DNA from 4 places in the Streptomyces sp. HUAS TT11 genome. Region 2 is predicted to be linked to each of the others. Evidence: riboswitches for the same ligand, from Rfam matches in the RefSeq annotation. Region 2 holds a riboswitch; each other region holds the start of a gene.
The links. Region 2 has a riboswitch for cobalamin ahead of ACSHXN_RS31000 (cobalamin biosynthesis protein). Riboswitches for the same ligand answer to the same signal wherever they lie in the genome.
Positions count from the first base shown of each region.

Region 1: another riboswitch for cobalamin. It lies ahead of ACSHXN_RS15085 (ribonucleoside-diphosphate reductase subunit alpha); the one in region 2 lies ahead of ACSHXN_RS31000 (cobalamin biosynthesis protein).
Region 3: another riboswitch for cobalamin. It lies ahead of ACSHXN_RS08455 (CbtB domain-containing protein); the one in region 2 lies ahead of ACSHXN_RS31000 (cobalamin biosynthesis protein).
Region 4: another riboswitch for cobalamin. It lies ahead of ACSHXN_RS28455 (prenyltransferase/squalene oxidase repeat-containing protein); the one in region 2 lies ahead of ACSHXN_RS31000 (cobalamin biosynthesis protein).

Region 1 is NZ_CP196184.1:3,379,791-3,385,662, forward strand. It holds gene ACSHXN_RS15065 (GntR family transcriptional regulator) at 1-607, shown strand, start outside; gene ACSHXN_RS15070 (DUF3311 domain-containing protein) at 924-1,190, shown strand; gene mctP (monocarboxylate uptake permease MctP) at 1,187-2,815, shown strand; gene ACSHXN_RS15080 (GNAT family N-acetyltransferase) at 2,964-3,470, shown strand; cobalamin riboswitch at 3,523-3,662, shown strand; gene ACSHXN_RS15085 (ribonucleoside-diphosphate reductase subunit alpha) at 3,787-5,872, shown strand, end outside.
Region 2 is NZ_CP196184.1:6,942,231-6,948,102, reverse strand. It holds gene ACSHXN_RS31025 (inorganic phosphate transporter) at 306-1,538, shown strand; gene ACSHXN_RS31020 (hypothetical protein) at 1,551-1,766, shown strand; gene ACSHXN_RS31015 (helix-turn-helix domain-containing protein) at 2,024-2,881, shown strand; gene ACSHXN_RS31010 (hypothetical protein) at 2,926-3,384, shown strand; gene ACSHXN_RS31005 (DUF397 domain-containing protein) at 3,644-3,847, opposite strand; cobalamin riboswitch at 4,171-4,311, shown strand; gene ACSHXN_RS31000 (cobalamin biosynthesis protein) at 4,410-5,366, shown strand; gene ACSHXN_RS30995 (cobyric acid synthase) at 5,363-5,872, shown strand, end outside.
Region 3 is NZ_CP196184.1:1,839,579-1,845,450, forward strand. It holds gene ACSHXN_RS08430 (alpha/beta hydrolase) at 1-546, shown strand, start outside; gene ACSHXN_RS08435 (serine/threonine protein kinase) at 659-1,468, shown strand; gene ACSHXN_RS08440 (PPOX class F420-dependent oxidoreductase) at 1,603-2,004, shown strand; gene ACSHXN_RS08445 (histidine phosphatase family protein) at 2,282-2,863, shown strand; gene ACSHXN_RS08450 (CbtA family protein) at 2,951-3,703, opposite strand; gene ACSHXN_RS08455 (CbtB domain-containing protein) at 3,724-3,945, opposite strand; cobalamin riboswitch at 3,982-4,104, opposite strand; gene ACSHXN_RS08460 (alpha/beta fold hydrolase) at 4,665-5,627, shown strand; gene ACSHXN_RS08465 (cupin domain-containing protein) at 5,810-5,872, shown strand, end outside.
Region 4 is NZ_CP196184.1:6,376,694-6,382,565, forward strand. It holds gene ACSHXN_RS28450 (SCO2322 family protein) at 1-445, opposite strand, end outside; gene ACSHXN_RS28455 (prenyltransferase/squalene oxidase repeat-containing protein) at 442-1,683, opposite strand; cobalamin riboswitch at 1,785-1,914, opposite strand; partial or broken gene ACSHXN_RS28460 (nuclear transport factor 2 family protein) at 2,620-3,060, opposite strand; gene ACSHXN_RS28465 (MBL fold metallo-hydrolase) at 3,102-4,166, opposite strand; gene ACSHXN_RS28470 (aldehyde dehydrogenase) at 4,336-5,796, shown strand; gene ACSHXN_RS28475 (ferredoxin) at 5,800-5,872, shown strand, end outside.

The DNA of each region.
Region 1 (5,872 bases), 3.6 Mb from region 2:
GTTCGACACCTCGCGGACGACGGTGCGCCAGGCCCTGCAGGAACTGGTCGTCGAGGGACGGCTCGAGCGCATCCAGGGCAAGGGCACGTTCGTCGCCAAGCCCAAGGTCTCCCAGGCGCTCCAACTCACCTCGTACACCGAGGACATGCGCGCCCAGGGTCTGGAACCGACCTCCCAGCTGCTGGACATCGGGTACATCACCGCCGACGACACGCTCGCCGGACTGCTCGACATCTCGGCCGGCGGCCGGGTGCTGCGCATCGAGCGGCTGCGGCTGGCGAGCGGCGAGCCGATGGCGATCGAGACGACGCACCTGTCCGCGAAGCGCTTCCCGGCGCTGCGGCGCTCGCTGGTGAAGTACACCTCCCTCTACACGGCGCTCGCGGAGGTGTACGACGTCCATCTCGCCGAGGCCGAGGAGACCATCGAGACATCGCTGGCCACCCCGCGCGAGGCCGGTCTGCTCGGCACGGACGTGGGCCTGCCGATGCTGATGCTCTCCCGGCACTCGCTGGACCGGGAGGGCAAACCGGTGGAATGGGTGCGGTCCGTGTACCGCGGGGACCGGTACAAGTTCGTGGCCAGGCTCAAGCGACCGCAGGAATGAGCCAACCGCGCCCGGTCGCGGAGCGTGACGGCTTCATTCCCGGGCTCCCCGGAGCCGTACCGGGCCCTGCGCGGTCGCCGCGCCGGGCCGCTCCCGGGCCCGCGCCGGGCCGCACTCCGGCGCGCCCGGACGCCCGTGCGTGCGCGCCCCGACCCTGACCTGCTGCTCCCGTTTCACGAAGATCGGCACGCCCTCGCCGCGGAGTTTCCATTGCTGTTGGAAACCGATGTACGGACGGGGGCTTCCGCTTTCCTTACACGTCACCTACATTGCCTGCGCGTTACATCGGTGATCAGTGAGGGGACGGAACCGCTCGATGTCGAATCAGCCAAATACGAGCAGAGCACCGGTGGTGACGCCCATGCGCGTCGTCATCGCCCTCTGCCTCGTCGCACCCTTCGTAGCCATGCTGTGGGTCGGCTCCTACGCGAAGATCGACCCCACCTTCATCGGTATCCCGTTCTTCTACTGGTACCAGATGCTCTGGGTGCTGATCTCCACGGCACTCACGATGATCGCTTACAAACTGTGGCAGCGTGACCAGCGCGCCCGTGCCGACCACAAGGGAGGTGCGGCGGAATGAAGGACGGCGTGAACGGCGTCGCGCTCGGCGTCTGCATCTTCTTCTTCCTGGCGGTCACCGTCCTGGGCTTCATGGCGGCGCGGTGGCGCAGGGCCGAGAACGAGCACAGCCTCGACGAGTGGGGCCTCGGCGGCCGCTCGTTCGGCACCTGGATCACCTGGTTCCTGCTCGGTGGTGACCTGTACACCGCGTACACCTTCGTGGCGGTACCGGCGGCGATCTACGCGGCGGGCGCGGCGGGCTTCTTCGCGGTGCCCTACACGATCATCGTCTACCCGCTGATCTTCACGTTCCTGCCCCGGCTGTGGTCGGTGTCGCACCGGCACGGATACGTGACGACCTCGGACTTCGTGCGCGGCCGCTTCGGGTCCAAGGGCCTGTCGCTGGCGGTGGCGGTCACCGGCATCCTGGCGACGATGCCCTACATCGCGCTCCAGCTGGTCGGCATACAGGCCGTGCTGGACGTGATGGGCGTGGGCGGCGGCGAGAACACGAACTGGTTCGTGAAGGACCTGCCGCTGCTCATCGCCTTCGGTGTCCTGGCGGCGTACACGTACTCCTCGGGTCTGCGGGCGCCCGCGCTGATCGCATTCGTGAAGGACACGCTGATCTACATCGTCATCGCGGTGGCGATCATCTACATCCCGATCAAGCTGGGCGGCTTCGACGACATCTTCGCGAAGGCGGGCCAGGCGTTCAGCCAGGTCAACCCGGCGACCGGCAAGCCGCGCGGCGCCCTCGCACCGCCCGAGGCGGGCCAGTGGACCTACGCGACGCTCGCCCTGGGATCGGCGCTCGCGCTGTTCATGTACCCGCACTCGATCACGGCGACGCTTTCCTCGCGCAACCGCGAGGTGATCCGGCGCAACACCGCGATCCTGCCGCTGTACTCGCTGATGCTGGGCCTGCTGGCGCTGCTCGGCTTCATGGCGATCGCGGCCGGTGTGAAGGTCCAGAACGGGCAGCTGGCGATTCCGCAGCTGTTCGAGAACATGTTCCCCGACTGGTTCGCCGGCGTGGCCTTCGCGGCGATCGCCATCGGCGCGCTGGTCCCGGCGGCCATCATGTCGATTGCGGCCGCGAACCTCTTCACGCGGAACATCTACAAGGACTTCATCAAGCCCGACGCCACACCCGCCGAGGAGACCCGGGTCTCCAAGATCGTGTCGCTGCTGGTGAAGGTGGGCGCCCTGGTCTTCGTGCTGACCATGGACAAGACGGTGGCGATCAACTTCCAGCTGCTCGGCGGGATCTGGATCCTGCAGACCTTCCCGGCCCTGGTCGGCGGCCTGTTCACCCGCTGGTTCCACCGCTGGGCGCTGATCGCGGGCTGGGCCGTCGGCATGATCTACGGCACGGCCGCGGCCTACGGAGTCGCCTCGCCCACCCAGAAGCACTTCGGCGGCTCGGCCAAGGAGATCCCCGGCATCGGCGAGATCGGCTACATCGGCATGACGGCGTTCGTGCTGAACGTCGTGGTCACGGTGGTGCTGACCTTCGTCCTGAAGGCGGTCAAGGCCCCCGAGGGCACCGACGAGACCGTGCCGGGGGACTACACGGCGGACGCGGGCGACCCGGGCGTCGAGTCGGAGCTGCCGCCGGCGACCGCGGGGACGACCCACTGACCGGCACACGGGAGACCTCCCGGGGGCGGGGCCACGGCCCCGTGCGGTTCCGCCCCTGAGGCACCTCCGGTCATGTACGACCCGCGACGGGCCGCCGACAGCAGAAATGCGGCGGCCCGTCGTCGTGCCCGTCGGGCACACTCGGCCCATGGACATCCTGATCCGGCAGGCCACCCCCGACGAGTACGGCGTCCTCGGCGAGATCACCGCCCAGGCCTATCTCCAGGACGGCCTCCTCGACTTCGGCGAGAGCGACTCCTACCTCGGGGAGCTCAGGGACGTCGCGAAGCGGGCGGCCGCCGCCGAGGTGCTGGTGGCCGTGGCGGACGGGGAGGTGCTGGGCGGGGTCACCTTCGTGCCGGCCGGCGGCACCATGGCCGACATCTCCCGGCCCGGGGAGGCCGAGATACGGATGCTCGCGGTCGCCCGCGCGGCGCGCGGGCTCGGCGCCGGCGAGTCCCTGGTCCGCGCGTGCGTCGACCGCGCCCGCGCCGCGGAGGGCTGCGACCGGATCGTTCTGTCCACCCAAGCCGTGATGCACGCCGCCCACCGCATCTACGAACGTCTGGGCTTCGTTCGCACGCCCGAGCGGGACTGGAATCCCTTCCCCCACCTCGACGACATCACTCTTCTCGCCTACGAGTTGACGCTCTGAAACGAGCGCGACACAACATCTGGGGGTGACACCCCCGTCCGGCACAAGATGTATGCTCATGCTCGCTGTCGCCGCAGGGGAATCCGGTGCGAATCCGGAACTGTCCCGCAACGGTGTACTTGTGCATGTCCGTCCTCCCGACGGGCGCGTACAAGCGTCAGTCCGAGGACCTGCCGACAGTGCGCCCGACCGATCCGGCCCGGGCGCCTGACGTCCGGGCCTCGTGGAATGGGCCGGTGGACGCGACGCCCCGTGCGCTCGTGAGCTGCCCCCTGCCCTCCGCCAGGCCCCCGTGCCGAGCGAGGGAGAGCCCCACGTGACCATCGCGCCAGCCGATCCGGCTTCAGCGACACCGTCCACGCCCCCGGTGGTGACCGACGGTCCCGGTGCCGCGCTGCTGCGGACCCTGACCGAGCTGACCGCCGACCTCCCCGACGCCGACCCCGGACGGGTGGCCGCCGCCGCGCTGCGCGGCCGGTCCGCCCGCAAGGACGCCGAGATCGTCGCGGAGCTTCGCGAGTTGGCCACGGAGGCGGCCGCCGGCCTGATCTCCGAGGACCCCGCCTACTCCAGACTGGCCGCCCGGCTGCTGACGATCGGCATCCGTGCCGAGGCCGCGTCCCAGGGCGTCACGTCCTTCACCGGATCCATCGCGGTGGGGCACCGGGAAGGGCTCGTCGCCGACCGCACCGCCGAGTTCGTGCTGCTGCACGCCGAACGCCTCGACGCGCTCGTCGACCCGGGCGCCGACGACCGCTTCGGCTACTTCGGCCTGCGCACCCTGCACAGCCGCTACCTCCTGCGGCACCCGATCACCCGCAAGGTCATCGAGACCCCCCAGCACTTCATGCTCCGTGTCGCCTCCGGTCTCGCCGAGGACGTCACGACCCGCTCGGCGGACGAGGTCGCCGCGCTCTACGCGCTCATGAGCCGCCTCGACTACCTGCCCTCCTCCCCCACGCTCTTCAACTCCGGCACGCGACACCCGCAGATGTCGTCCTGCTACCTCCTCGACTCGCCGAAGGACGAGCTGGACTCCCTCTACGACCGCTACCACCAGGTCGCCCGCCTGTCGAAGCACGCCGGCGGCATCGGCCTGTCGTACTCGCGCATCCGCTCCCGCGGTTCCCTCATCCGGGGCACCAACGGGCACTCCAACGGAATCGTCCCGTTCCTGAAGACCCTCGACGCCTCCGTCGCCGCCGTGAACCAGGGGGGCCGTCGCAAGGGCGCCGCCGCCGTCTACCTGGAGACCTGGCACTCCGACATCGAGGAGTTCCTGGAGCTGCGCGACAACACCGGCGAGGACGCCCGCCGCACGCACAACCTCAACCTCGCGCACTGGGTCCCCGACGAGTTCATGCGCCGGGTCGACGCCGACGGGCAGTGGTCGCTGTTCTCCCCGTCGGACGTGCCGGAGCTGGTGGACCTGTGGGGCGCGGAGTTCGACGCCGCCTACCGCAGGGCCGAGGCCGCCGGCCTCGCGAAGAAGACCATGCCCGCCCGGGACCTGTACGGCCGCATGATGCGCACCCTCGCGCAGACCGGCAACGGCTGGATGACCTTCAAGGACGCCGCCAACCGCACCGCCAACCAGACGGCCGAGCCGGGCCACGTCGTCCACTCCTCCAACCTCTGCACGGAGATCCTGGAGGTCACGGACGACGGGGAGACGGCGGTCTGCAACCTGGGCTCCGTCAACCTCGGCGCCTTCGTCGACCGGGCGAACGGCGATCTGGACTGGGAGCGGCTGGACGCCACCGTCCGCACCGCCGTCACCTTCCTCGACCGGGTCGTCGACATCAACTTCTACCCGACCGAGCAGGCCGGCCGCTCCAACGCCAAGTGGCGTCCCGTCGGCCTCGGTGTCATGGGTCTGCAGGACGTCTTCTTCCAGCTGCGCCTGCCCTTCGACTCCCCGGAGGCCAGGGCCCTCTCCACCCGGATCGCCGAGCGCATCATGCTCGCCGCCTACGAGGCCTCCGCCGACCTCGCCGAGCGCAGCGGCCCGCTGCCCGCGTGGGAGAAGACCCGCACCGCGCGCGGCGTGCTGCACCCCGACCACTTCGGCGTCGAGCCGACCTGGCCGGAGCGCTGGGCGGCCCTGCGGGAGCGCATCGCCGCCGTCGGCATGCGCAACTCCCTGCTCCTGGCCATCGCGCCGACCGCCACCATCGCCTCCATCGCGGGCGTGTACGAGTGCATCGAGCCGCAGGTCTCCAATCTCTTCAAGCGCGAGACGCTGTCCGGCGAGTTCCTCCAGGTCAACTCGTACCTGGTGAAGGACCTCAAGGAGCTGGGCGTCTGGGACGCCCGCACCCGTGAGGCGCTGCGCGACTCGAACGGCTCGGTGCAGGACTTCGCCTGGATTCCCGAGGACGTGCGCGGGCTGTACCGCACGG
Region 2 (5,872 bases):
CCACAGGCGGCGTGTTGAGCATGACGACGGTCACCTCCGAGGGGGGCGCCCACCGGGTGACCAAAGTCTCTTCGGCGGGCCACCGGCCCGCCGAAGGGGTCCGCGAAGGACCGGCGAGGCTCCCGGGAGGGCATACGGAGCCCGGAATTCCGCCTTCGTTCGACGGCATGACCGCCGCCGGCCCGCCCTGCGCGGAGTCATATCCTGCCGCTTGATACACCCTCAAGACCTCCTCAGTTCACCTTCCGTTCATCCAGGTTTCCTACGTTCAACGCGCCACTGACCTCCCACAGAAGCCTGGGTAAATGGAACACATCACGCTCCTCCTCGGAATCGTGATCGTCACCGCTCTCGTGTTCGATTTCACGAACGGTTTCCACGACACTGCCAACGCGATGGCGACCACCATCTCGACCGGCGCCCTGAGGCCCAAGGCGGCGGTGGCGATGTCCGCCACGCTGAACCTCGTCGGCGCATTCCTCTCCGTCGAGGTCGCCAAGACGATCTCCGGCGGCATCATCAACGAGCAGGGCATACGCGTCGAAGTGATCTTCGCGGCGCTCGTGGGCGCCATCCTGTGGAACCTGCTCACCTGGCTCCTCGGTCTGCCCTCCAGTTCCTCCCACGCCCTGTTCGGCGGTCTGATCGGCGCCGCCGTCTCCTCCGCCGGATGGTCCGCGGTGAACGGCTCGACGGTCGTCACCAAGGTCCTGCTCCCCGCGGTCGCCGCGCCGATCGTGGCGGGCCTGGCGGCCATGCTCGCGACGCGCCTGTCGTACGTCATCGGCAGCCGCACCGACGACAGGGCCACCGCGAAGGGCTACCGCGTCGGATCGATCGCCTCGGCCGGACTGGTGTCCCTCGCCCACGGCACCAACGACGCCCAGAAGACGATGGGCATCATCACCCTGGCGCTGGTCACCGGCGGCGTCATCGCCCCCGGCTCCAACCCCCCCACCTGGGTCGTCGTCTCGGCCGGCCTGGCCATCGCCCTCGGCACCTATCTCGGTGGCTGGCGCATCATCCGCACCCTGGGCAAGGGGCTGACCGACCTCGCACCGCAGCAGGGCTTCGCCGCCCAGACCAGCGCGGCGGCCGCGATCCTGGCGTCCTCGCACATCGGGTTCTCGCTCTCCACCACCCAGGTCTGCTCGGGCGCCGTCATGGGTGCCGGCCTCGGCCGGAAGGGCGGCGTGGTCCGCTGGTCCACCGCGACCCGGATGTTCGTCGCGTGGGGCCTCACGCTCCCGGCCGCCGGCCTCGTCGGTGCGGGCGCCGAGTTCCTCACCAAGCAGGGCACCTGGGGCACGGTCACCACCGGGGTGCTGCTTGTCGCGGGCGCCGGCGTCATCTGGACGCTCTCCCGGCGCCGGCCGGTCACGGTCGACAACGTCAACGACGTCGAGAGCGAGTCCGCGGGCGTCGTCACGACGGCGATCGCCGCGGTGATCCCCCCGCCGGCGGGCCCGGTCGTGACGGCCGCCCCCGACCGGAACTCCGGCCCCTCCGCCGAACCGACCAGCCACGCCACGGTTTAAGGAAGCGCGTTCATGAACATCGACTGGGCAGCCCTCGGCTCCGTCTTCGGCGTCAGCCTCGTGGTCACCGTGGCCCTGGTGGGCCTGTTCACCCTGGGCGTCGTGAGCCTGACGAAGAAGGAATCGGCCCGGGGCGGTACGGCCGCCCTGGCGGTCACCGGCGCGTACGCCTGTTTCGCGGCGTGCGCGGCGGCGGTCGGATACGGGATCTTCCTGATCGTCTCCTGACCCCTCGCACCTCATCCGCCCGCTCGGGCCCACACACGTAGGACCCTCGCAGTGAACTTCACCGCGGGGGTCCGATTTTTTGTTGGACATATAGCGGTTTGCTACGTTCTACACCGCATCGCGACCACGTCGAAAAGACAGGTGGCAGACAGCGAGCGGTCTGGCCGCCCTCCTCCAACTCACCTATTCTATTGGATGAGTTGCTGCTCGACGTCGGCCGCCCGACCTGACGAAGACGACGTGTGGCAGGGAGCGACATGGCCAGGGACATCGATCCGAGCCTGAACCGGCGCAGGCTCCGCATCGAGTTGCGCAAGGCGCGCGAGGAAGCCGGCCTCACCCAGCGGGAGGCCGCCGACGCCCTGGAGTGGTCCCTGTCGAAACTGATCCGGCTGGAGGCCGGGACGGTGAGCCTGAGCGTCACCGATCTGCGGGCCCTCCTCCAGCTCTACGTCGTCACCGATCGCGCGCTGGTGGCCGAACTCGAGGAGGCCGCGCGCGGCTCCAAGGGCCCATCCTGGTGGGCGGCGTACAGCGACATGGTGCGCCCGCAGTTCGCCCAGTACCTGGGGTACGAGAGCGCCGCGACCTCGATCCGCTTCTACCACCCGTCGGTCGTCTACTCGCTGCTGCAGATCGAGGACTACACCATGGCCCAGCTCGCACCGCGCGAGGCGGGCGAACGCACCCGGCGCTCGGCGGAGCTGCGCGCCACCCGGCAGGAACGGATCTTCGACGTCGAGCACGGGCCGGACGTGAGCATCGTCCTGGACGAGGCGGTCCTGCGGCGGGTGGTCGGCGGCCCGGGGGTGATGCGCCGGCAGCTGGAGCACTTCAAGACGATGTCCCGCCACCCCAGAGTCACTCTGCGGGTACTGCCGTTCAGGGCGGGCGCGCACTACAGCATGGGCGGCTCGTTCACCCTGCTCGGCTTCACGGACGGCGACGACCTGCTCTATCTGGAGGGCGCCACCGGCAGCGTGGCCAACCGTGACGACCTCGCTCTCACGGCCCGCTACCAGGAGTGCTTCGAGGACATCAGCAACAAGGCGTACGACGGCGACCGGCTCGTCGAACTGATCGACGCGGTCAAGGAGAGTCTCGACAACGGCTGAAACCCGCGGCGGACGGCCCGGGCGGACAACGGGGAGGAAGACCGATGGCGGTCCTCGGGTTCCTTGAGTGGTGCAGGCAGTTGCGCGCGCTGCGCTTCGCGGCGGCGGGCGATCCGCCGCAGACCCCACCTGAGCCCGCCCCCGCGGGGGAGACGGGCACCGTGACCGCGGCGGCCGGCTCCCGCGACCGCGACGGGGGCGCGGGAGGGGTGACCCGTCTGCTGCTGGGCACGGCGTGCGGCAGCGTGCTGCTGTTCACCGTCGCCCTGTCGGCCCGGGTGGCCGCCGGCCTCGGTCAGGGGGTCCCGTCCCCCCTGACCACATCCGTGCTGGGGGTGCTGGGGGCTGCGGTCGTCACCGCTCTCGCGGCGGGCGTCGGCCGGGCCCTGCGCCGCCGCTCGGCAGCGGCGCGCCTCCCCGGGATCAGCGGGATTCCGAACCCCGTGGACGAACCGTCGCCACGGCCCGGTCGAGAGCGCGGAGACGCTCCGGGACCGGGGTGAGGCCCCACCACAGACCCGCACAGGACGCCACGGCGATCGTCACCACCAGCCAGACCAGGGCCCGTGCCAGGGACCCCGGCACGAGCAGTGCGGCGAGCGCACCGACGCCCACCGCGAACACCCCCGTGGTGAGGGAGAAGAGTGCCAGCGGGGCCGCCGCCGACAGCACGTTCCGTGGAGTGTGGGGACCTCCCGCACGCGCCGATGCTTCCCTGGCCCTGTCCCCCATGTGGGTCCCTCCCGTCCTTCGGACGGACTGTCAGAAACCGTCCACCGCCGGGTCCTCGAGTCCAGCCAGCAAACCACACCAGGCGGTACGGCGAAAGACGAGCACCGGGCCGGTGCGCCGTTTCGAGTCACGCACCAGAATGCGCGCCCCCTCCACGGCGACCTCGACACAGTCGTTGTTGTCGTCGCCCGAGTAACTGCTCTTGCGCCAGAACCGCGCCGCCCTGCCGATCACACCGGCCCCCTCCGTCCCACCCGTCAGCGCACCGGCCCGGCTTCCCCGGCGCAACGCCCCCGCAGCGCCGAGCCACCGCCGCTGCCGCAGACAACCGAGGCCCGGCCGCAACGGGTTCGTCTCCCCGCGACGCATCACCCGCTGCCGCTCGTCGGCGCTCTCCGCGTTCTTCGTGCCGTATCCGCTTGTTCTGCCGTTCCCTAGTCTTCCCAGGTTCCCCGCCCGGAAAGAGCACAGAAGGCGCCGATTCGGGTGGCTGACGATATTTCAGCGGTGTGGGCCTCCGCACACCGCAGCTTCGCAGGTCAAGAGCAGGTTGACGGGTGTTCCGGGGGCGTGGTGGACTGCCGGGGCCAATACGGCGGCAGGAGAGGAAGCCGGTGCGAATCCGGCGCGGTCCCGCCACTGTCACCGGGGAGGAAACCCCGGGAGCCAGGAACTCTCGCCGCCGATCTCGTCGAACCAGGGCGTGGACACCCTGAGTGAGGACATATCGCCATGCGCGGCTGCCGTTCGAGGTTCAGCAACCGGATCCTGCCCTGCCCCGCGGTCGGCTGAGCCGGTGGGTGCCGATCGCCACTTCGCGTACGGCGCCGCCGCCGGCCTCCTCGGTGACCACCTCTTCGGCGATCCACGCCGCGGACATCCGGTCGCCGTGTTCGGGCGGGCCGCCGGCGCCGTGGAACGGGTGCTGTGGCGCGACCACCGCGGGTGGGGCGCGCTGCACACCGCCCTGTGCGTGGGGGGCGCCGTCTCGCTCGCGGCTCTCGCCGCCGCGGCCGTACGCCGGTCCCCCGCCGCCTCCGTCGCCCTGACCGCCGCCACCACCTGGACGGTCGTCGGGGGGACCTCGCTCGCCCGGGAGGCCCGCGCCGTCGGGCGTGCCCTGGAAGCGGGTGACGTCGAGGCCGCCCGGGCCCGGCTGCCCCGTCTGTGCGGGCGCGATCCGCAGGCGCTGGACGCCGACGGGATCGCCCGGGCCGTGGTCGAGTCCGTCGCCGAGAACACCTCGGACGCCGTGGTGGGCGCGCTGGTGTGGGGCGCGGTGGGCAGCGTGCCCGGGCTCGTCGGCTTCCGGGCCGTCAACACCCTCGACGCCATGGTCGGTCACAGGTCCCCCCGCCATCTGCACTACGGATGGGCCTCGGCCCGCCTCGACGATCTCGCGGGATGGCCGGGCGCACGCCTCACCGCCGCCCTCGCGGCGGCCTCGGGTCCGGATCCGCGGGGAGCCGTGCGCGCCTGGCGCGCGGACGCCGCCCGGCACCCGAGCCCCAACGCCGGTCCCGTGGAGGCATCGTTCGCCGGCGCCCTCGGGGTGCGGCTGGGCGGGACGCTGTCCTACGGGGGACGGGTCGAGCACCGGCCGGTGCTGAACGGTACGGGACGCACGGTCCGCGTCGACGACGTCGAGCGGGCCGTACGGCTCTCCCGTCGTGTCTCCGCGCTCGCGCTCGGCGTCACCGTCGCCGGGCGGCTGCTCGGCCGAAGACTTCTCGCGAAGGGACCTACGTCATGAACGGCGGACTGCTCGTCGCCGGAACCACCTCCGACGCCGGCAAGAGCGTGGTGACCGCCGGAATCTGCCGCTGGCTCGTACGCCAGGGCGTCAAGGTCGCGCCCTTCAAGGCGCAGAACATGTCGCTCAACTCCTTCGTGACCCGGGAAGGCGCCGAGATCGGCCGGGCACAGGCCATGCAGGCCCAGGCGTGCCGCATCGAACCGACCGCGCTGATGAACCCCGTCCTGCTCAAGCCCGGGGGCGAGCAGAGCAGTCAGGTCGTGCTGCTGGGCAAACCGGTCGGCGAACTGAGCGCGCGCGGGTACCACGGAGGGCGGCAGCAGCGCCTCCTCGGCACCGTCCTCGACTGTCTCGCCGAGTTGCGGGGCACATATGACGCGGTGATCTGTGAGGGGGCCGGCAGTCCCGCCGAGATCAATCTGCGGCGGACCGACATCGTCAACATGGGGATCGCGCGGGGCGCGCGCCTGCCCGTGCTCGTCGTGGGCGACATCGACCGCGGC
Region 3 (5,872 bases), 5.1 Mb from region 2:
GGCCCCGTCGTCCTGGTGGGCCATTCCTACGGCGGCTCGGTGATCACCAACGCCGCGGCCCAGAGCGGGAACGTGAAGGCACTCGTCTACGTCGACGCCGCCGCTCCCGCCGTCGGGGAGACCACCGGTTCGCTGAGCGGTTCCACATCCGCCCTCAACGCACCGGCGAGCACGCTGTTCGACTCGGTGCCCTACGCCGATGCCCCGGCCGGGGCCGCCAATCTCTATCTCAAGAAGGACGTCTTCCTCAAGAGCTTCGCCGGCAGCCTGCCGGTGCAACAGGCCACGGAACTCTGGGCCTCGCAACGAGCCGCCTCGAGCGCCGCGTTCAGCACCCCCTCCAAGTACGCGGCATGGAAGACCATCCCCTCCTGGTACTTCATCAGCAGCGGGGACCGGATCATCACGCCCGAGTCGGAGATGAGGATGGCCCGGCGGGCCGGCTCGAAGGTCACCACGTTCCAGGGCGGCTCGCACCTCACTCTCGTCTCCGACCCGGAGCCGGTCGCCCAGGTCATCGAATCGGCCGTCAGCGCCGTGAAGTAGGCCGGCCGTGCCACCACGCGCCGCCGTCCGAGGAGGTACGGCGGGGTGAGGCGACGCGGGCTCGGGTGCTGCGGCCTCCCGCTCGGGGCCCTTGACCGGCATGATGCACGAGATGACGACGCACCCGTTTCGGAACGTCACGCACGCGGCGCGACTCGCCCCCCTCCTCGACCGGTCGGGCACCGTGTTCCGGAGGTTCGACGAACAGGACTCGGGCTGTGTGTCGTACGGGCTACTGGCGGACGGACGGCGTTGGTTCGTGAAGACCGCCACGACCCCCGAGGGGGTCTCGTCGCTGCGGCGCGCGGTGTCGCTGCACCGCAGCGTCTCGCATCCGGCCGTCGTCCCGCTGGTGCACTCCTTCACCACCGACGACGGCCTCGTGCTCGTCCACCCGTGGACGAGCGGCGAGGTCCTCTACCGTCCGACCCGCTCGCGCCATGGGGGTCGCACGGCTCCCGGAAGTCCGACGGTGCGCTTCAGAGCGCTGCCGCTTCCCCGTGTTCATGCCGCTCTCGACGCCGTCCTCGACGCCCATCTCGCCGTGGGGGCGGCCGGATTCGTCGCGGTCGACCTCTACGACGGCTCCATGCTGTACGACTTCGACGAGCATCGCATGGTGCTGTGCGACCTGGACGAGTACCGGCGGGGGCCGTTCGTCCTGGACGCGGACCGGTTGCCGGGGTCGACGCGCTACATGGCGCCGGAGGAGTTCGTGCGCGGAGCGCGAATCGACCTCCGTACCACCGTGTTCACCCTGGGCCGGGCACTGCGCCTGCTGCTGGACGCCGGGGACGACGAGAAGCAGTGGCGCGGGACGCCTGAGCAGCTGGAGGTCGTCACCACGGCCACCGCACGCCTTCCTCAGGACCGGTTCGCGTCCGTCCGCTCCCTCGCCGACGCCTGGCGGTCGGTGGTCTGAGCCCGGGGCCCGAGCCGGCGGCGGGAGTCGCTGCTTCGGCGCGGGCACCCGCGATACCGGGCCCGGGGAGGGCCGCGTCTCCCGCCGTGGTTAGCGTGGCCCCTGCATGTACCGAACCGACTCCGGAGGACCCCGTGCCCGTAGCCCTCGGCGAGGACGTGGTGGCGCTGCTGCGCCGCCCCATCACCTGCTACATCGCCACGACCATGCCCGACGGATCGCCCCAGCTCACTCAGACATGGGTCGACACCGATGGCGAACACGTCCTGGTCAACAGTGTCGAGACGCATCAGAAGACCCGGAACATCGCGCGCGATCCGCGTGTCGCCGTCGCTGTCGCGGACCCCGCCGAGCCGGCCTCCTACATCCAGATCCGCGGCCGTGTGGTGCGTGTGACGACCGAGGGGGCATCCGAACACATCGAGTCGCTCGCACAGAAGTACCTCGGCGGCCCCTACCCCTGGTTCGGCGGCCGCGACCAGGTCCGGGTGATCTATGTGATCCAGCCCGAGCGGATCAGCAGCCCTCGCGGCTGACCGTGCCGTCACCGGCGCCGCCCGCGCGTGATGCGCGGTCCGCCGGGTGATGTGTGAGCCGTCCGTCCGGCGGGACGGTCCCACGCCGGGAGGATCACGCCGGCCGGACCCGTGCCGCGGCACCCATCGGTCCTGGCTGCCACATCTGCGAGAGCACGGACGCCGAAGGCAGGGCTCGCCCTGTGGCCGGTGGACGGCCCGGGAGCGACGTTCTCCGGTGACCGCATGGGCCGTACCCAATACAGTCCCGCACCCGATGACAGCAGCAGGAGCGAGCGTGACCAGCCGATTGTTCTTCGTCTCCCCCGCCATGAGCGCATCACTGCGGCAGGCCCGCTTCGACGACGGCTGCTCGATCGACGACGGCGGGGCGGAACAGGCCCGCTCGGCGGCAGGGGCGCTGCCCTCGGCGGTCCGTGTGCTCGTCTCGCCCGGCGTGCGCTGCCGGGAGACGGCCGCTGCGCTGGGCCTGGACGGCGTGGCGACACCGGAGTTGGCCGGTCTCGATGCGGGTCGCTGGCGAGGCCGCACCCTCGATGAACTGGGGGCCACCGAGCCGGAGGAGGTGGCCCGCTGGCTGACCGACCCCGCCTGCGCGCCCCACGGGGGCGAGTCGGTGCAGGACCTGTGCGCACGGGTCGGCCGCTGGCTGGCCACCGCCCGGGAGACGGCCGGCCGTACGCTCGCCGTGGTCGAGCCGGAGGTCGTACGGGCGGCCGTCGTCCGGGCACTGGACCTGCCGCTGACGGCGTTCTGGCGCCTCGACGTCCCTCCGCTGACGGCGACCGAGCTCAGCGGCCGGGCCGGACGCTGGAACCTGCGGCTGGGCCGGACGCTGGCGGGGCCGGACGCCGCATAGTGCCGTGCTGCCGTGCGCGCCGGTGCCGGACAGCACGACAGGGCCCCGAGGCGGTGCCTCGGGGCCCTGTCGTGCTGTCCGGCGGTGTCAGTGAGCGGCCGGAACCGCCCGCCCCGACGTGGCCCCCGCGGGCTTCGGGTTCAGCAACCGCTGGGCCAACTCGCCGAAGACCAGACCGAATCCGCCCCAGAGGACGATCTGCATGGCCAGTGCGGAGAGCCGGAACCGCCACAGCAGCGTGGCCGGGAAGTCCTTGGGCACCTCGTTGACGACCGGCAGGAAGGCGTACGCCAGGCCGATCGCGACGGCGAACGCGGCCACCGCCATGACGGTGGCGTACCACGTGCCCAGTGAGGGTGCGAGCCGCTTGCCCAGGACGGTGGCGCCGACCGCGAGGAGCACGCTGAGCACCATCATCAGGAAGTACAGGGTCGTCCGCTTGCCGATGGTGTCGGGGTCGCCGACCGACGGCGGGTTCGCCGGGTACTTCAGGAACGGAACGACGTACACGGCGAGCAGCGCACAACCGGACAGCAGCAGGGCGGTCGCCCGGGGGCTGAAACGGCCTGCACGGCCCAGCGCGAAACAGAAGGCGAGCGCCCCGATGCCGCCGAAGGCCACCCCGTAGACCAGGACACCGGTGGCGAGACCGGCGGTGGACTGCAGGGAACGGGAGACGACTTCCATCTCGTGCTCATGGGAGTGGGCGTCCTCGAAGCCGATCGCACTGTCCACGTTCGGCTCGCCGAGGAAATAGGCGACGACGAGGGCGAGCACGCCGGCGGCCAGGCCGGCGAGCATGCCCCGCACGAGAAGATTCCTTACGGTTGCGGAGTTCATGGGGTACGGCGTCCCTCGCGTCAGTGGCAGGGGAAGCCGAGCAGGTGGCGGGCGTCGTGCACCCACTCGTGGACGTCCGTGCCGTTGAACACGGAGGTGGCGCCCTGCTCGGCGCCGACGAAGTAGAGCAGGATCAGCATCAGGATGCCGAAGAACACCGCCCAGGGAGCTATCGCCTTCAGCGGCAGCGTGGCGGGAACGACGGGGGTGGTGGCTGTCGGCTGGGCGACGGACTGCGCCATGGCAGGGCCTCCTCTGGGAGTTCGCGTCCCATCTCGGTGGTGCACAGGACGACGGCCACGGGTCTGACTCACCGGGCTCCCAGGGGTGCCCGGCATACAGTGGCGCGACCGTGCCGGATTTCCACCGGCTTCCGTCGTACCGTCGTCGATATCGGACAGACCGTACCGCGTGACACGGGCATGGCCAAGACCGCATCCACCTGGCGTGATCTTCCTCTCCACGCTCGGCGGACGATTCCGTGACACCTGGGGAGGCTGTGGCGGAACGTCCCCGGCGGCCCATCGGCGCACGGGGCCGACGATCTCTCGCGGCGGGCGACGGTGCCCGGGGCCGTGGCCGGACACCGCACGGTCCCGGGCGCCACCCATCGGGGGATCGTGTGGCGCCCGGGCGCTGCACCTGCGGGCTCTCATCGCAGGGGGTGCGTTCCGGACGCCTGTCACGGGGGAGTGTCCATCGGCCTCCGGAACGCTGTGATCAGCCTATCAAACATGTGACCATCTGCTGTCCGAGCCCACACCGACGGCCAAAACCGTGTGACGCTCAGCCGATGCACCACGTTCCGGCGCTCCATTACGGGCGCGGGGAAGTACCCATCTGAACAGGGGATTTCGACGGGGAGGCGGCAGCGCGCGCTCCCCTGAAGCAGTCCGCATCGGTGCAACACAATTCACAGTGTCTTGAGAATGGGCGGCCGTTGGCACACTATCTGGTGACTGTGAACCTCTCGCCTGAGTCAACTCCTCTTCCCTCCCCCGCGACGGACCCCGGATCGCCGCTGAGTCCCGGCACGCACACGGTCGCCGTACGGTACGGGTCCTCCCTCATCGAGCAGCGCTACCACGTCGCCGGCACGGGGCCGGTGTGCATCGCCCACTCCGGGGGGCCCGGCATCGGCTGGGACTATCTGCGCATGCCCCTGCTCGAGCGGCACCTGACCATGGTGTACATCGAGCCCGTCGGTACCGGTGCGTCCGGCCGGCTGCCCGACCCGCGGGGCTACAACCTGGCCGCCTACACCCACTTCCTGCACGCGGTGATCGAGCACCTCGCGCAGCCCGAGGTCGCCCTGCTCGGCCACTCGCACGGCGGGTTCGTCGCCCAGCGGTACGCGCTCGACCATCCCGCGCGGGTCGCCTCCCTGATCCTTTACGACACCTCTCCGGTGACGGGCGAGGAGTTCTGGGCGTCCGCGGTCGCCAACATGGAGCGGTTCGCCCGGCGCCACGCGGCCGGGCACCCCGAGGTGGCCACCTACGTCGCCGGGCTCACCGCGCGGCTCGACCGACTGACCGACGACGGCGCGACAGCGGTGCTGCGCGCCATCGCTCCCACCTACTTCTTCGACTACTGGGGTCGTGAGGAGGAGTTCGGCCCCGCTCGCCAGGGCCTGCGCATGTACGCCGCACCCTCGGCGGGCGAGGGCCCGCCCTTCGACGTGCGGGAGGACCTGCCCGGCATCACGGCGCCCACGCTCGTCCTGGTCGGGGACACGGACTTCATCTGCGGCCGGCGTTGGGCACGGATGATCCACGAGGCCGTGCCCGGAGCGGAGCTCGTGGTCCTGACCGAGACCGGGCATCTGGGGCACGTCGAGCGTCCGGAGCAGTTCGCCGCAGCGGTGGCCGCGTTCCTCCGGCCGGCCGGCCGATACCGGCGGCCTCTCCAGCCCCCCGCCTGAGGGGCATCGGCGGCACCCCGCCGCAGCGAGACCGCGGCCGTCGAGGTGTCACACATGTGCGGGCTGATCGGTCTCTCCTGTGGGGTGTGCGGCGGGCGGGCCCGGGCGGCCCGCCCGCGGCGGCCACGGCTGCGGGCCGCGCATGTCCCGTCAATGCGTCGCGACGCGACAGGGAAGGGATGATGTGCATGTCGTACCCCGAGCAGGTGTACACGGGCGAAGACGGCGAGATCAACGCGCGTTTC
Region 4 (5,872 bases), 570 kb from region 2:
GGGCGTTCGTGTCGTAGCGGAGGGGCCCCGCGACCGCGGCCAGGGCGTCCGCCGTCGTCGCGTCCCCGGGTATGCGGGCGCAGGCGGTGCGCGCGGCGGGCGGGGTCTGGCCCGAACCGGCGTCCGAGGGCGTACCGAAGTCGATGACGAGCGCCACCCGCTTCTGGCCCGACCGTGCGGGCGTCCCGTCGCAGACGGCGTCGAAGTCCGCGGCCCCACGCGGTGCGGTGGCGTCCGCGGAGTCCTCGCTGACGGCGAAGCGGAAGCCCTGGACGTCACCGTCGGCCGGTCGGGCGGTCGAGGGGCCCTGGGTGGCGTAGGTCCAGTGGCCGCCGTCGCGCTCCCAGAAGGACCAGTAACGGTACCCGGCGGCCTGCGCCTGCCCGGCGGCCCCCAGCAGCAGGAGCAGGGGGGCCAGGAGCAGGGCGCAGACGCGTCGGCTCACGGCTGGCGCCTCCCGCCCCGGGAGGTGTACAGGATGCCGCCGGCGGTCAGGGCGAGCAGACAGGCGCCGACGATCCAGGCGACGCGGAGGGCACCCTCGTCCTTGTCGGACTTCGCCGCGTCCTCGGAGCCGTGCGGCCGGGAGCCCTTGGCGTCGGGGACCGAGGCGGGGGCCGGTCCGGTCGCGTCCATGAGCCGGACCAGGTCCTGGCCGCCGAAGTGGCGCGGGTCGGAGCCCGCCGCGTTCGCGGCGAGGATCAGCTGGGCGTACGCGGCCGGTCCGCTCTGCTTCGCCCACTGCGCGTAGTGGGTCTCCAGCCAGCGCAGCGCATCGGCCGCCCGGTCGCCCTGGCCGACGGTGGCGAGCGCGACGACCGCGTCCGCCGTGTTGCCGTAGTCGGGTTGCGGCTTGGCGCCGGGCAGCTCCTGGGTGAGGTGCTTGTCCTTGGCCAGTGACTTGCGGAGGTAGGCGGCGGCGTTGTGTGCGGCCTGTTCCGGATCGTCGGCGTTCCCGCAGACCAGGGGTGTGCCGTCGGGCTTGGCGTCGTCCCCGGCCAGCCCCTTGCCGAGCGCGCCGAGCACGGCCGCCGCCGTCGCGTCCGCGTTGGCCGCCAACGCGCCCTTCTTGTCCGGCTGGTAGGCGAAGGCACCCGCCCCGTCTCCGTCGCAGGGCAGCGCGAGCCTCAGCAGCGCGTCGTAGGGAGACCTGCCGCTCTTGCGGGCGTCCTGCGGGTTCCCGCCCGCGGCGGCGAGGGCGCCGATGACCACGGACGTGGAGTTCGCGTCGCTGGCCCCGCCCGGCGTGTATCCCCAGCCGCCGTCCCCGTTCTGCACGGACTTCAGCCAGGTGACCGCCTTGCCGGTGGCGGCGTCGTGGCCCCCGAGTGCGGCGAGCGCCTGGACGGCGGCGGCCGTGCTGTTGGTGTCGACCATGAGTTCGGCGGCGCAGGACCCGGCGGGGTCGGCGCGGAAGGCCGCGAACGCGCCGTTCGCGCACTGCTGTCCGGTCAGCCAGTCCACCGCCGCGATCGCGGGCTTGACGCCCACGGTGCCCTGGGCGAGGAGGGTCAGCGACTGGCGCCAGACGCCGTCGTACGTCGGGTCCGTGCGGCCGTACAGACCGTCGGGTATCACCGGGGACGGCGACGCGGACGGGGACGGTCCTGCGGCGACGGCGGGCGTGGCCGTGCCGATCACGGCGACCGCTGCCAGAGCCGCGGCGCTGCGGCGGAGGTTCATGTGCCTCTCCCTGCGGGGAGCCGGGCAGCACGGAACACTCCGGGCGGCTCGGCTCCGTAGACCTCGACGGTGCCGCACATCGGCGGGCCGCCGGTGTGCGTGAGCCGGTCACGAACCGTGCGGGGCGATCCGGCTCGCCACGTGTGTGGCTCACGGTTGCGGGTCAGCGCCGGAATTCCACCGGCTTCCCCCCGTACGGGTGCGAGAACGACCCGGCTACTGTACCCGCCGGTAGGAGGGGAGCCGAGAGCCCCCTGCGAGCGGACCGGGCGCCGGGACCGTGCGGGTCCGTCGCGGACGGGGCCCGTTCCCGCGGACGGGGAGATCGCGCGGGTGCCGCGGCGCCGGCGGGAGGGCCGGGGCGACGCGGCGGCCGAGGCCGTGGTGACGGCCCACGTCCGTGGCCACGGCTCCTCCCGCGCCCGGCGTACGGACGGCGACCCGCGGCGACCTCGTGACGGAGAGACTGTCCGGGCCGGCGAGGCTGGAGGCGATGCTCCAGGGGCGCCTCGGCCCGTAGGAGGCCGGGGAGTTGCCGGCCCGGCTGCTGCGCGACCTGCATGCGCTGCCCTCCCGCGACTCGTCGGACCCGGCCGTCCGCGTCCTCCACCTCGACCTGCACCCACTGAGCATGAGCATGACCGCCGAAGGGTCGAAGGTCATGGACCGGGCGACCGCCGAGGAGGGCGCCCCGGGGCTCGACCGGGGCATGCCCGCGGTGGTCCTCGCGCAGGTGTCCGTGGTCGGTGAACCCCGGGTGGAGGGCGTGCGTGCGCCCCCGGCGGGGCAGCGGGGCGCCTCGGTCCTGACCGGGGAGGGCCTGACGGAGGCTCTGCGCCGCCGGGCGGAGAACCCGACCATGAGCGAGCGCGAGGTCGAACTTCTCGGCGGGGCCGAGGCGTTGATCCGACGGACGGCGTCGGGGACCGCCTGGCGGGGGAGCCGGCGCGTGGGGCCGCCGAAGGGCAGGTGCAGGGTGCGGGAGGTGAGCAGCCAGATGCCGTCCGCCCTGCCGAAGGTGTCCTGGTAGTGGCCCACTTGGGTCGGGGGACCCGCCGGGACCATGCCGCCCTCGTACCCGTCGACGCGGTACGTCGTGAAGTACGACGTGGCGGCGGCCTCGTCCGGGGACGTCACCGTGACGAGGACGTTGGACATCACGCGGCGTGAGAGCCGGTCGGCGGGACGCCCGCCGAAGTGGCGGCGCAGCGCGTTTCGGCCCCGCACGGTCCTGTCGCCCGCCGGCCACCGCCGGACGCCGTCCTCCGTGAACAGCTCGGCCACGGAGGCGGGTGCGCCGAGGTCGAGCCGGTGGACGAAGTCGAGGACGAGGCGCTCGCAGGCGCGTTCGGCGAGGAGTCGCTCCCAGGGATCCATACTGCTTGGTATCAGCGGCGGGACGCGGGGTGCGAGTGCTTTCACACCGCCACGTACGTCACCGGATCGCTCGCCGTCACCGCCTCCGCCCGGCCCGTCTTCACCAGCCGGCGCACGTGCGCCTCGGCCTCGGAGACCGCGATGTGGCGTGAACCGTACGGGATTTCCTCCCAGGGGCGGTTCCACTCCATGCGCTCGGCGAGCTGCCAGGGGGTCAGCGGGGTGCCGAGGAGCGCGAGGAGGTCGGTCAGCCGCTTCTCGTGGTGGGTCAGCAACTCCCGGACACGGGCGGGCGCGTCGGGGAAGGTGTGCTGATGGGCCGGGAGCACCTCGGCGGGTGCGAGGCGCCCGATGCGTTCGAGGGAGTCGAGGTAGTCGCCGAGGGGGTCCCCCCGGTCGACCGGGGCCGAGACCGTGGAGGGGTCGGTCGACGTGGCGCCCTCCGGGTCCTCGTAGAGGCCGATGTGCGGGGTGATCTCGGGGAGCAGATGGTCTCCGGAGAACAGACGGCCGCGGCCGGGCAGCCCGGCGGGATGCTCCTCCTCCAGGTGCAGGCACACATGACCGGGTGTGTGTCCCGGGGTCCAGATCGCGCGCAGCCGGCGGCCGGGGAGGTCGAGGAGGTCACCGGGGACGATCTCGCGGTCGGGCAGCGCGGGGGAGAAGCCGGGCAGGCTGCCGCGGGCTCGCGCGGCGCGCAGGGGTGCCAGATGCTCCTCGGGGGCGCCGGCCGCCGCCAGCTTGGCCTCCATATACGTGAACCAGCGCTCGGGGCGGGTCTCGCGGGTCCTGCGGACGATCGCGGAGTCCGCCGCGTGCATCGCGATCCACGCCCCCGACGCCTCGCGGACCCGCCCGCACAGACCGTGGTGGTCGGGGTGGTGATGGGTGACCACCACTCCCGTGATCTCCGCGATCGTTGTGCCGCAGGCCGTCAGCCCCTCGACGAGCGCGTCCCAGGAGTCCGGATCGTCCCAGCCCGTGTCGATCAGGACCGGACCGCGGTCGGTGTCGACGACGTACACCAGCGTGTGGCCGAGGGGATTGTCAGGGATCGGGACCCTGATCGACCGTACGCCCCCGCCGTGATCGGCCGTCCGAGCCATGGATTCCCCAATCGCCGCCCTCCGGCCACTATAACTAGAACACGTTTCGAAGGTAGCCCCGGTCACCTTCCAGGCCCCGTGTCCCGCCCGTGGACTACGCCGACCGGACCTGGTATCAGTTTCGATATCTGATGCATCGTCAGAAGACACCCCGGGGAGGCAGTCGGCCATGACGGAGCTCGTGGAACACGGACAGCTGTTCATCGGCGGGGAGTTGACCGACCCCCTGGGCGAGGACGTCATCGAGGTGGTCTCGCCGCACACCGAGGAGGTCATCGGGCGCGTGCCGCACGCCTCGCGGGAGGACGTGGACCGGGCCGTCGCCGCCGCCCGCCGGGCCTTCGACGAGGGGCCCTGGCCGCGGATGACGCTCGACGAGCGGATCGCGGCCGTGTCCAGGATCAAGGACGCGATCGCGGTACGGCACGAGGAGATCGCCCGGGTGATCTCCTGCGAGAACGGCTCCCCGTACTCGTGGAGCGTCCTCGCCCAGGCGCTCGGCGCGATGATGGTGTGGGACGCGGCGATCACGGTCGCACGGGACTTCAGCTACGAGGAGCGACGCGACGGCGCCCTGGGGAAGATCCTCGTACGTCGCGAGCCGGCCGGGGTCGTGGCGGCCGTGGTGCCGTGGAACGTGCCGCAGTTCGTGGCCGCCGCCAAACTCGCGCCCGCCCTGCTGGCCGGGTGCACCGCAGTTCTGAAGCCGTCCCCCGAGTCGCCGCTGGACGCGTACATCCTCGGTGAGATCGCGCGCGAGGCCGGGCTGCCGGAGGGCGTGCTGTCGATCCTGCCCGCGGACCGCGAGATCAGCGAATACCTCGTCGGGCACCCCGGCATCGACAAGGTGTCCTTCACCGGGTCGGTCGCGGCCGGCAAACGGGTGATGGAGGTCGCGTCGCGCCATCTCACCCGGGTGACCCTGGAGCTCGGCGGGAAGTCGGCGGCCGTGGTCCTGCCGGACGCGGACCTCGCGACGACGGTGGCGGGGATCGTGCCGGCCGCCTGGATGAACAACGGGCAGGCCTGTGTGGCGCAGACCCGCATCCTGGTGCCGCGCTCGCGCTACGACGAGTTCGCCGAGGCCCTCGCCGCCGCGGCGGGGGCGCTCGTGGTGGGCGATCCGCTGGACCCGGCGACCCAGGTCGGTCCGCTGGTGGCCGCCCGCCAGCAACGGCGCAACCTCGACTACATCGGGATCGGCCAGGAGGAGGGTGCCAAGGTACTCACCGGTGGCGGGCGCCCGGCGGGCCTTGCCCGCGGCTGGTATGTGGAGCCGACCCTGTTCGGCGACGTCGACAACACCATGCGGATCGCCCGCGAGGAGATCTTCGGGCCGGTCGTCTGTCTGCTCCCGTACGGCGACGAGGACGAGGCCGTGAAGATCGCGAACGACTCCGACTACGGCCTGAGCGGCAGCGTCTGGACGGCGGACGTCGAGCACGGTATCGACATCGCACGGCAGGTGCGTACCGGCACCTACTCGGTGAACACCTTCAGTCTCGACATGCTCGGCCCCTTCGGCGGCTACAAGAACTCGGGTCTGGGGCGGGAGTTCGGGCCCGAGGGGTACGGCGAGTTCCTGGAGCACAAGATGATCCATCTGCCTGCCGGGTACGGGGAGGCGTAGCGCATGGGAGACCGCTGGCACATCGAGGTCGACCGCTCGGTCTGCATCGGCTCCGCACAGTGCGTCCACCGTGCGG